DNA from 3 places in the Nocardia sp. NPDC050378 genome. Region 2 is predicted to be linked to each of the others. Evidence: riboswitches for the same ligand, from Rfam matches in the RefSeq annotation. Region 2 holds a riboswitch; each other region holds the start of a gene.
What was found. A riboswitch is a leader RNA that binds a small molecule or an ion and turns the genes downstream of it on or off. The one in region 2 is predicted to bind S-adenosylmethionine.
Positions count from the first base shown of each region.

Region 1 (3,265 bases), on a different contig from region 2:
CACCGGGCGGCTCACGGCCCGAGCCGTCGAAACCCGGCGCCCACCCACCGGTGCCGACCTCGGCTCGGCGTTGGCCCATCCGGTGTCCGTCGGCTACTACCTCACCCTGTGGGCCCGCTCGCACCGCCTGCATCGCACGGGGCGGCTGCGCTGGAAGCAGCGACCCCTCGTCGCACCGGAAACGCCGCTCGCTCGTCACGGCTGACCCACGGCCCAGGTATCCAACACCGCTCGGTGTGCCCACCGGAAGACGTGCGCTGTCGACGGTCCGCCCCTCGCGGACACCGGATCAGGCGACCTCGGTGATGCCGACGGTCGGGAAGAAGAAGCACGAGCGGCCCGCGTTGTCGGTGGTACCGAAGACGGCGGCGAGGACGGTGCCCTTCCCGGTGTCGACGGGGACCGCGCGCACACCGCCGACCGGGATCGCGGTGCGCAGGAAATCGCGGATGACGTTCTCGGCGAGCGGCCGGAGTTCGACGGGAACCTCGGGCGGCACCATCGCCCGGACGATGTCGGCGATCGTCCCCATCGAGGCCAGCCCACCGCGCCCGGTGCTGATATTGAGCCAGGCCACCTGCATACCGGAAGTCTTGGTGGCGGCCGTGTCCGGTTCCAGGCCGTACGGGAGGAAGGTGAACAGCGTCTGGCCTGATTTCACGGCCGTGAGATCGAGTCCGGGGATCGGCAGGGTGTTCGTCGGCCACGGGCCGGGAACCGCACCCGCGACAGCCGGGACCAGGCCGAGACCGTCACCGGAACAGTTCGCGGCGACCGTCGGGTACAGGAAGGGCTGGATGCCGAGGGCCTCGAGGGTTTCGACGACCGTCTGATAGGCGGCGAGGAGATCGCCGGGGCCCGCTGCGGGTGTGGCCGGGGCGTCGCGGGTGACGGCGGGCCGCACCGGTGGGTCGGCGGCGACGGGGGCGGCAAGCAGCACGGCGGCGGCGCAGGCCGTCAGCGAGGTCAGTGTGGTCAGACGACGCGCAACAGTCACGGCGAACTCCTCATCGACGCTGAGAAGGCCGAGATTACTCCCGCGATCCGGTGAATCCGCGCAGGTGAAGTGACCGGGTATTCGGCGCGTCGCGTACCGCCACAGCGGGGGCCTGGGGTGGGTCGACCGGGCCCGACGTCGGCGATTGTGCCCGCACCCGCATCCGATTCCAACCGCTGCGCTCACGCTGATTTCTACCGTTGTGCGTCATCACAGCTGTGCCACATGCTGATCCGGCTCGACGCTTCGGCAGCGGGCGCACCATCCAGAGCGACTGAGAGACCTGGCTCTACGACGTCGCAGCAACCCGCCCGGTCTGTCCGGGTGTGGGTGCTTCTGCCGGGTTCGATGGAGGAGATCGATGAAATTCCTGCTCATGACGCTGATCACCCGGGTTCCCGATCCGGTGACCGGCGTCGTGCCGAGCACCCGTGACCGTTTCCGTGACGTGGTCGAACAGGCCAGGCGCGCTGAGGAATTGGGCTTCGACGGGTTCGCGGTCGGCGAACGGCACGAAGACCCGTTCCTGTCCGCCGCGCCCCCGGTGGTGCTCAGCCATTTGGCGGCGGTCACCTCGCGGATCACCCTGTTCACCGCGGTCACCACCTTGAGCCTGCTCGACCCGGTGCGCGCCTTCGAGGACTACGCCACGCTCGACAACCTGTCCGACGGACGGCTCGAGCTGATCATCGGCAAGGGCAACGGCACCGCCCAGGCGCAGCTCTACCACGTGACGACCGAGGATCAGTGGGACCGTAACCGCGAAGGTTACGAACTGCTGCGGGCACTGTGGGACCGCGACGAGGTGACGTGGTCGGGCCGATTCCGGCCGCCGCTCACCGACGCACGAGCATTGCCGCGCCCGTTGCAGCCGAAGCTGCGGATCTGGCACGGCAGCGCGACGAGCCGGGAATCGGTGGAGCTGGCGGCGCGCCATGGCGACCCGGTCTTCTCGGCGAACGTCACGCACCCGATCGAGCCGTACGCCGAGCTGATCCGCCACTACCGGCAGCGCTGGGTGGACTACGGGCGCGACCCCGCCGACGCCCTGGTCGGTGCGGGCACGGCCGGTCTGCACGTGGCGCGGACCTCCCAGGAGGCCGTCGAGGTGTATCGCCCGCTCTACGAGGCGCGCACCGCGTTGCAGCGGCAGGTGGGCAATCCGGTGGTCTTCGAGACCCTCGAGGATTTCCTCGCCCGTTCCTCCGCCCTGGTCGGCAGTCCGGAGCAGGTGATCGACAAGGTCGGCCGGTACCACGAGCAGTTCGGGCACGAGGTGATCCACCTGTCCGCCGATCGTGAGGGCCGAGCCGAGTCCGACTATCTGGACAGTCTCGAACTGTTCCAGGCCGAGGTGGCGCCGGAGTTGCGCCGCCGCATCCCGAGCCGTCCCCTGGCCGCAGGCCGTGAATTCGCTGGAGTTGTTTCGTGATTCGACATCGCATCGCCGCGTTCGCCGGTGTTCTCGCCGCCACCGCGACGGTGGTCGCCTGCGGCGGCGGGGACACCGCAGGCGGCGGACCAGCCGGTCCCCCGCAACCCGGCGGCACCCTGCGCTACGGGCTCTCGCAGGCACCGTCGTGCTCGGATCCCGCCCAGGCCGGGAGCAATCAGACCATCTACGTGACCCGGCAGATCGTGGACTCGCTCACCGATCAGGATCCGGCGACCGGGGCGATCACCCCGTGGCTGGCACGCAGCTGGGAGGTCAGCCCCGATGCGAAGGTCTTCACCTTCACCCTCACAGACGGGGTGACCTTCAGCGACGGCTCGCCGCTCACCGCCGAATCGGTGCGCGACACCTTCGACGCCGTGGTCCGGCTCGGTGGGGCCAAAGCGCCGCTCGGCGTGAGCTACCTCGCCAACTACATCGGCACCACCGTGGTCGACAAGCTCACGGCCCGGGTCGAATTCAGCACACCGAACGCGCAATTCCTGCAGGCGTCCTCGACCTCGCAGCTGGGGATCCTCGCCCCGTCGACCAACGCGAAGCCGGCGGAGGCGCGCTGCGCGGGCGACAACATCGGCAGCGGACCGTTCACCTATGCCGAGTACCAGCAGGACGTCTCGGTGACGTTGGCCAAACGCGCCGGATACCGCTGGGGCTCAGATGTTTTCGCCCACGAGGGTGAGGCCTATCTCGACCGGATCGAGTTCACCGTCGTGCCCGAGTCGGGGGTGCGTACGGGCAGTCTGGCTTCCGGTCAGCTCGACGCGATCAGTGATGCCCTGCCGCAGGACGCGCCGCAGATCGAGGCGGTCGGCGGA
Region 1 covers NZ_JBFAKI010000010.1:86,276-89,540, forward strand. Annotated here, with positions in the region: gene AB0I35_RS21870 (glycosyltransferase family 2 protein) at 1-205, shown strand, start outside; gene AB0I35_RS21875 (hypothetical protein) at 290-997, opposite strand; SAM riboswitch class I at 1,256-1,352, shown strand; gene AB0I35_RS21880 (LLM class flavin-dependent oxidoreductase) at 1,359-2,429, shown strand; gene AB0I35_RS21885 (ABC transporter substrate-binding protein) at 2,426-3,265, shown strand, end outside.
Region 1: it holds a riboswitch for S-adenosylmethionine, as region 2 does, so the genes downstream of both, AB0I35_RS21880 (LLM class flavin-dependent oxidoreductase) here and AB0I35_RS28730 (bifunctional o-acetylhomoserine/o-acetylserine sulfhydrylase) in region 2, are expected to answer to the same signal.

Region 2 (3,265 bases):
GGCCCAGGTAGTCGGCCATCCGCCCACCGAGCAGCAGCAACCCGCCGAAGATGAGCGTGTAGGCGGTGATGGCCCACTGTTTATCACCGTCGGTGATGGCGAGGTCGCGCTGGGCGTACGGCAGCGCGATGGTGATGACGGTGGCGTCGAGCACCACCATCAGCTGCGCGGCGGAGAGCACGACGAGCGCCCACCATCGCATCGAATTCGCCGGGGCTGCAGCATATTCGGATTTCAGTTCGGTGCCGGTCACCTGGGCTCCTCATCACTCGGCATGCGTCGGCCAATCCTGGCACCGTGCGACAATTGGCGTCAAGAGAAATTTGTCTGAACGCGCCACTTGGCAGGTCGCGCCAGCTTGCCATGCTGAAACGCTAAGCTGGCGAAATGCTCGACTCGACCACTCCGACCGCCTCCGACCGGCCGGCTCCGCCGAGCCTGCGCGAGCGCAAGAAGGCGCAGACCAGGGCCGCGATCGTCGCGATCGGACTCGACCTGTGCGATACCCAGGGCTTCGACGCGACCACCGTCGAGCAGATCGCCGCCGGAGCCGACGTATCCCCCCGCACCGTCAACCGGTACTTCGCGCTCAAAGAGGACATCGTGCTCGCCCCGATCGACGACTTCGGCCACGCCGTCGCCGTCGCGCTGCGCGGCCAGCCCGATACCGGCAACGAACTGCGAGCCCTGTGCGGCGCCTACCTCCAGGTGGTCGAGTCCGAGGCCGATGCCGACGGTCTGCGGTTCCTGCACCAGTTCCTGCAGACGCAGCGGATCATGCGGGCCAGCCAGGCGGTCAACGCGCGGGCCCTGGAATACGCGGAGAAGAAGAACGTCGCGGTGTGCGAGGAACTGGCCCGGCGGATGGGGACCACACCCGACGATTTTCTGGTGAAGCTGGTCGCGGGCACGTGGCAGACGCTGTGTCACCTCGCGGTCGCCGACACCGAGCACGTACTGCCCACCTCACCGGAGGCGGCGGTGCGGGTCACCCGCGAAGCGATCCTGCGCGCCTATCACGGATTGCGGCAGGTCTGCGGCGCACCGGGCGACGACACACCCGGCTTCGCCGCACCGGCGGCACGGTGATGTGAGGCAGGAAACGCGGGGGAAGTTTCCCCACCGGCGCGATGTCCGGTTAACATGTCGTCCAAGGTCATGAGTACCAGCGCGAAGCCCCGGCTCGCTGGTCGGCAACCCTCCAGCTGCGGTGGGGTGCTCCGGGTGATGACCGGGCTCCCGAAGGTCGGGAGCAAGCGCGCATTTCAGGAGGCCCCCATGTGTTGTTGTCCGTCGATCCGCCCCAGCTGAACCCTGACGCACAACCCCTGGAGCATTGACCATGACCGACGCCGCCCTGCCCGAGAACTGGTCGTTCGAGACCAAGCAGATCCACGCGGGCCAGGCCCCCGACGCGACCACCAACGCGCGGGCACTGCCGATCTACCAGACCACCTCCTACACCTTCCGCGACACCGAGCACGCCGCCGCGCTGTTCGGGCTCGCCGAACCGGGCAACATCTACACCCGGATCATGAACCCCACCCAGGACGCGGTGGAGCAGCGGGTCGCCGCCCTCGAAGGCGGTGTCGCGGCGCTGCTGGTGGCCTCGGGCCAAGCGGCCGAGACCTACGCCATCCTGAATCTGGCAGGCGCCGGTGACCACATCGTGTCCAGCCCGCACCTGTACGGCGGCACCTACAACCTCTTCCACTACTCGCTGCCCAAGCTCGGCATCGAGGTGTCGTTCGTCGAGGACCCCGACGACCTCGCGCAGTGGCAGGCCGCGATCCGCCCCAACACCAAGGCGTTCTACGGCGAGACCATCGCCAACCCGAGCAGCGCGGTCTTCGACATCCCGGGTATCGCCGGGGTCGCTCACGACAACGGGCTGCCGCTGATCGTGGACAACACCGTCGCCACTCCGTACCTGATCCAGCCGCTGGCCCACGGCGCCGACATCGTGGTGCACTCGGCCACGAAGTACCTCGGTGGCCACGGCGCGGCGGTGGCGGGCGTGATCGTCGACGGCGGCACCTTCGACTGGACCGTGCGTGACGCCGAGGGCAACGCCCGGTACCCCGGCTTCACCGAGCCCGATCCGAGCTACCACGGCGCGGTCTTCGCCGATCTCGGTGCCCCGGCGTTCGCGCTCAAGGCGCGCGTGCAGTTGTTGCGCGACCTCGGCGCGGCGGTGTCACCGTTCAACGCCTTCCTGATCGCCCAGGGCATCGAGACGCTGAGCCTGCGGGTGGAACGGCACGTGAGCAACGCGGTCGAGGTGGCGAAGTTCGTCGCCGCGCAGCCCGGTGTCGACGCGGTGCACTACGCGGGACTCGAGTCCTCGCCCTGGCACGAGCGGGCCAAGCAGCTGGCACCCAAGGGTGCGGGCGCGATCGTGTCGTTCGAGCTGGCAGGTGGTGTCGACGCGGGCAAGAAGTTCGTGGACGCGCTCAGCCTGCACAGCCATGTGGCTAACATCGGTGATGTGCGTTCTCTCGTGATCCACCCGGCGTCGACCACGCACTCGCAGTTGACACCGGAGGAGCAGCTGGCCGCCGGCGTCACTCCCGGCCTGGTCCGGCTCGCGGTGGGTATCGAGGGAATCGACGACATCCTGGCCGATCTGCGGGCCGGTTTCGCGGCGGCGACGACGTGACTGTGAGCACCGAATCGCCGATCACCCGTCCCGGCACCGGGGTGGCCCTGCTGCCACCACCGGACGGGCGACTCGGCGTGGTCGCCATCGGGGACGTGACGCTGGAGAACGGCGCGGTCGTCCCCGATGTGCGGCTGGCGGTGCAACGGTGGGGTGAGCTCTCCCCCACGCTCGACAATGTGGTGCTCGTCGAACACGCGCTCACCGGCGACTCCCATGTCGTCGGTGGGCCCGACGGGGCGCCCGGCTGGTGGGAGGGCATGGTCGGGCCCGGCGCGCCGATCGACACCGACGAGTGGTGTGTGATCGCCACCAATGTGCTCGGTGGCTGTAAGGGCAGCACGGGCCCGTCTTCGCTCGCGCCCGACGGAAAGCCTTGGGGCGCACGGTTTCCCTGGGTGACCATTCGCGACCAGGTGACCGCCGAGGCGCAGTTGCTCGACCTGCTCGGCATCGAGCGGCTCGGTGCCGTCGTCGGCGGGTCGATGGGTGGCATGCGGGTGCTCGAGTGGATCATCGGGCATCCACAGCGGGTGTCGGCGGCGCTGGTGCTCGCCGTCGGCGCACGTGCCACCGCCGATCAGATCGGCACTCAGACCACCCAGA
Region 2 covers NZ_JBFAKI010000020.1:42,149-45,413, forward strand. Annotated here, with positions in the region: gene AB0I35_RS28720 (MFS transporter) at 1-253, opposite strand, end outside; gene AB0I35_RS28725 (TetR family transcriptional regulator) at 388-1,089, shown strand; SAM riboswitch class IV at 1,155-1,265, shown strand; gene AB0I35_RS28730 (bifunctional o-acetylhomoserine/o-acetylserine sulfhydrylase) at 1,343-2,659, shown strand; gene AB0I35_RS28735 (homoserine O-acetyltransferase) at 2,656-3,265, shown strand, end outside.

Region 3 (3,265 bases), on a different contig from region 2:
TCGTCGAACGGCAGCTGGTTGATGTTCTGTGACAGGTAACCGACGGCGCGGTAGACGGCCTGCACGTCCCACTGCTTGAACTCGCCGGTGCCCTTGACGTTGCCGGTGCCGTCGAGCTGGGTGCGCTCGGTCTTGAGACCGACGACCCGGCCGTTCTCGTCGCCGACGATCTCGGCGGGCGACTCGAAGAAGTGCAGGAACAGCTTGTGCGGGCGGTTGCCCTGGTCGCGGATGGCCCACTGCTCGAGGGTGTTGGCGACCATGTCGACCTGCTTGGAGTTGCGGCGCGCGGCCTCGGAACCCTCGTCGTAGTCGATGTCCTCGGGGTCGACGATCACCTCGATGGTCGGCGAGTGGTCGAGTTCACGCAGCTCGAGGGGGGTGAACTTGGCCTGCGCGGGACCGCGACGCCCGAAGACGTGCACCTCGACGGCCTTGTTCTCCTTGAGCCCCTTGTAGACGTTCGGCGGGATCTCGGTGGGCAGCAGCTCGTCGCCGGTCTTGGCGAGCACGCGCGCCACGTCCAGGGCCACGTTGCCGACGCCGAGCACGGCGACCTTCTCGGCATCCAGCGGCCACGAACGGGGCACGTCGGGGTGCCCGTCGTACCAGGAGACGAAGTCGGCGGCGCCGTAGGAACCGTCGAGGTCGATGCCGGGGATCGGCAGCGCGCGGTCGGCGTTGGCACCGGTGGAGAAGATCACCGCGTCGTAGAACTGCCGCAGGTCGTCGAGGGTGATGTCGGTGCCGTAGTCGATGTTGCCGAGCAGGCGCACCTGATCCTTGTCGAGCACCTTGTGCAGGGCGGTGATGATGCCCTTGATGCGCGGGTGGTCGGGCGCGACGCCGTAGCGGATGAGACCGAAGGGCGCGGGCATGCGCTCGTAGAGGTCGATGCTGACCTCGGCGTCGGACTTCATCAACGCGTCGGCGGCGTAGATACCGGCCGGTCCCGCACCCACGATCGCGATGCGAAGCGGGCGAGTCGCTGTCTGTTCGGTCATTGTCTACGCGCACCCTTTGGTCGAGAAACGATGTGACGGCGTCAACTTAGCTTAGGCTAAGTCGGAAACCGGCTACCGGCCGCTGCCGTCCTCGTCGGCGGCAGGCCGTAATCAACGCGATTCTAGCTGCGGTGTTGCGGCAACCCGGCGCGCGGTGTAGCTGCCCGGCCCGGGTCTGTCAGGATTACCACATGAGCGAGGAGCAAACAGGCTCGGACGATCAGCCCATCGAGGTCGATCAGACCGACAAGCGGTCCATCGTCCCGTTCGTCGCGGCCGCGGTGATCGCGGTCGTCGTGCTCATCAGCATCGTCGTCGGCGGGCTCCTCGCACCCGCTGAGAAAAATGTCACAGAGGCCGATCGGCTCGCGGCCGCCGTCACCAACTATATCGACGCGCGCTCGCGCACCGATCAGCGTCCGCCGCCCGGGGTGGCGTGCCCCGGGTTCGACGAGGCGAAATCGGGTCTCACCGAACGGCTCGGCGGCCCGGAATCAGCGGTGACGATCGACAAGAAGGGCTTTTCAAACGCCACCGTCAACGGCAACCGGGCCAAGATCGACGCCACGGTTTCGGTGGGCGGGCAGGCGACGTCGAGCACCTGGAATCTCACCCGGGTCGACGGCGCCTGGCTGGTGTGCACCCCCTGAGGGGTTTGACACGGTGACCAGTGCCGGGGCAATCTCAGATCGCAAGGTCATGAGTACCAGCGTCAAGCCCCGGCTCGCTGGTCGGCAACCCTCCTCCGCGGTGGGGTGCTCCGGGTGACGACCTGGCCGTGTGCTGGACTCCCCCGCCTCGGCAAGAGCGGATTCACGCAGGAGGATCGACATGAGTTACGCCGGCGACATCACCCCTGAGAAGGCGTGGGAAATCCTGACCGAGCATCCCGACGCGGTGCTGGTCGACGTGCGCACCGAAGGCGAGTGGGCCCACATCGGCATTCCCGACACCAGCTCCATCGAGCGCCCCGCGCACTTCATCGAATGGGTCGACGGCACCGGCGCGCGCAACCCGCGCTTCGGTGAGCAGCTCGAACAGGTCCTCGCCGACCGCCCGGCCGACGCACCCGTGGTGTTCCTGTGTCGCTCGGGTCAGCGCTCGGCGCACGCGGCGACGGTGGCCACCGCGGCGGGGATCACCCCGTCCTACAACGTGCTCGACGGTTTCGAGGGCGGCCCCGACGCGTTCGGGCAGCGCGGCAGCACCGGCTGGCGCGCCGTCGGCCTGCCGTGGCGCCAGGCATTAGGAGACTTCGCATGATCACCGGTGGTTCCTTCGACAAGCCGCTGCCCGAAGGGGTCGGTCCCGCCACCCTCGGCGTGCGCGGTGGCCTGCGTCGTTCCGGATTCGACGAGACGTCCGAGGCGCTCTACCTGACTTCCGGCTTCGTCTACGAGAACGCCGAGGCCGCCGAGGCCGCGTTCACCGGCGATGTCGAACACTTCGTCTACTCCCGCTTCGGCAACCCGACGGTGGCCATGTTCGAGGAGCGCATCCGCCTGCTCGACGGCGCCGAGGCCGCGTTCGCGACCGCCTCGGGCATGTCGGCGGTGTTCACCGCGCTGGGCGCGCTGCTGAAGGCAGGCGACCGGCTCGTCGCCGCGCGCAGTCTGTTCGGTTCCTGCTTCGTGGTGTGCAACGAGATCCTGCCGCGCTGGGGGATCGAGACCGTCTTCGTCGACGGCGACGACCTCTCGCAGTGGGAGCAGGCTCTGTCGGTACCCACCCAGGCCGTGTTCTTCGAGACCCCGGCCAACCCGATGCAAACCCTCGTCGACGTCCGCAGGGTCACCGAACTGGCCCACGCCGCAGGCGCGAAAGTGGTGCTGGACAACGTCTTCGCCACCCCGCTGCTGCAGCGCGGGTTCGAACTCGGCGCCGACGTGGTCGTCTACTCCGGCACCAAGCACATCGACGGCCAGGGCCGCGTCCTCGGCGGCGCCATCCTCGGCGCCAAGGACTACATCGATGGTCCCGTGAAAACCCTGATGCGCCACACCGGTCCGGCGCTGAGTCCGTTCAACGCTTGGACCTTGCTCAAGGGGCTGGAGACGATGCCGCTTCGCGTGCGTCAGTCGACCGAATCGGCACTGCGGGTCGCCGAGTTCCTGGAGACGAACAAGTCGGTGGAATGGGTGAAGTACCCCTTCCTGCCGTCACATCCGCAGCATGCCCTGGCCAAGGAGCAGATGTCGGGCGGCGGCACCGTCGTCACCTTCGCCCTGCACGGCGACGACGGCAAGAAGCGAGCCTTCGAG
Region 3 covers NZ_JBFAKI010000001.1:619,730-622,994, forward strand. Annotated here, with positions in the region: gene AB0I35_RS02870 (FAD-dependent oxidoreductase) at 1-1,004, opposite strand, end outside; gene AB0I35_RS02875 (hypothetical protein) at 1,196-1,654, shown strand; SAM riboswitch class IV at 1,700-1,818, shown strand; gene AB0I35_RS02880 (rhodanese-like domain-containing protein) at 1,836-2,267, shown strand; gene AB0I35_RS02885 (O-succinylhomoserine sulfhydrylase) at 2,264-3,265, shown strand, end outside.
Region 3: it holds a riboswitch for S-adenosylmethionine, as region 2 does, so the genes downstream of both, AB0I35_RS02880 (rhodanese-like domain-containing protein) here and AB0I35_RS28730 (bifunctional o-acetylhomoserine/o-acetylserine sulfhydrylase) in region 2, are expected to answer to the same signal.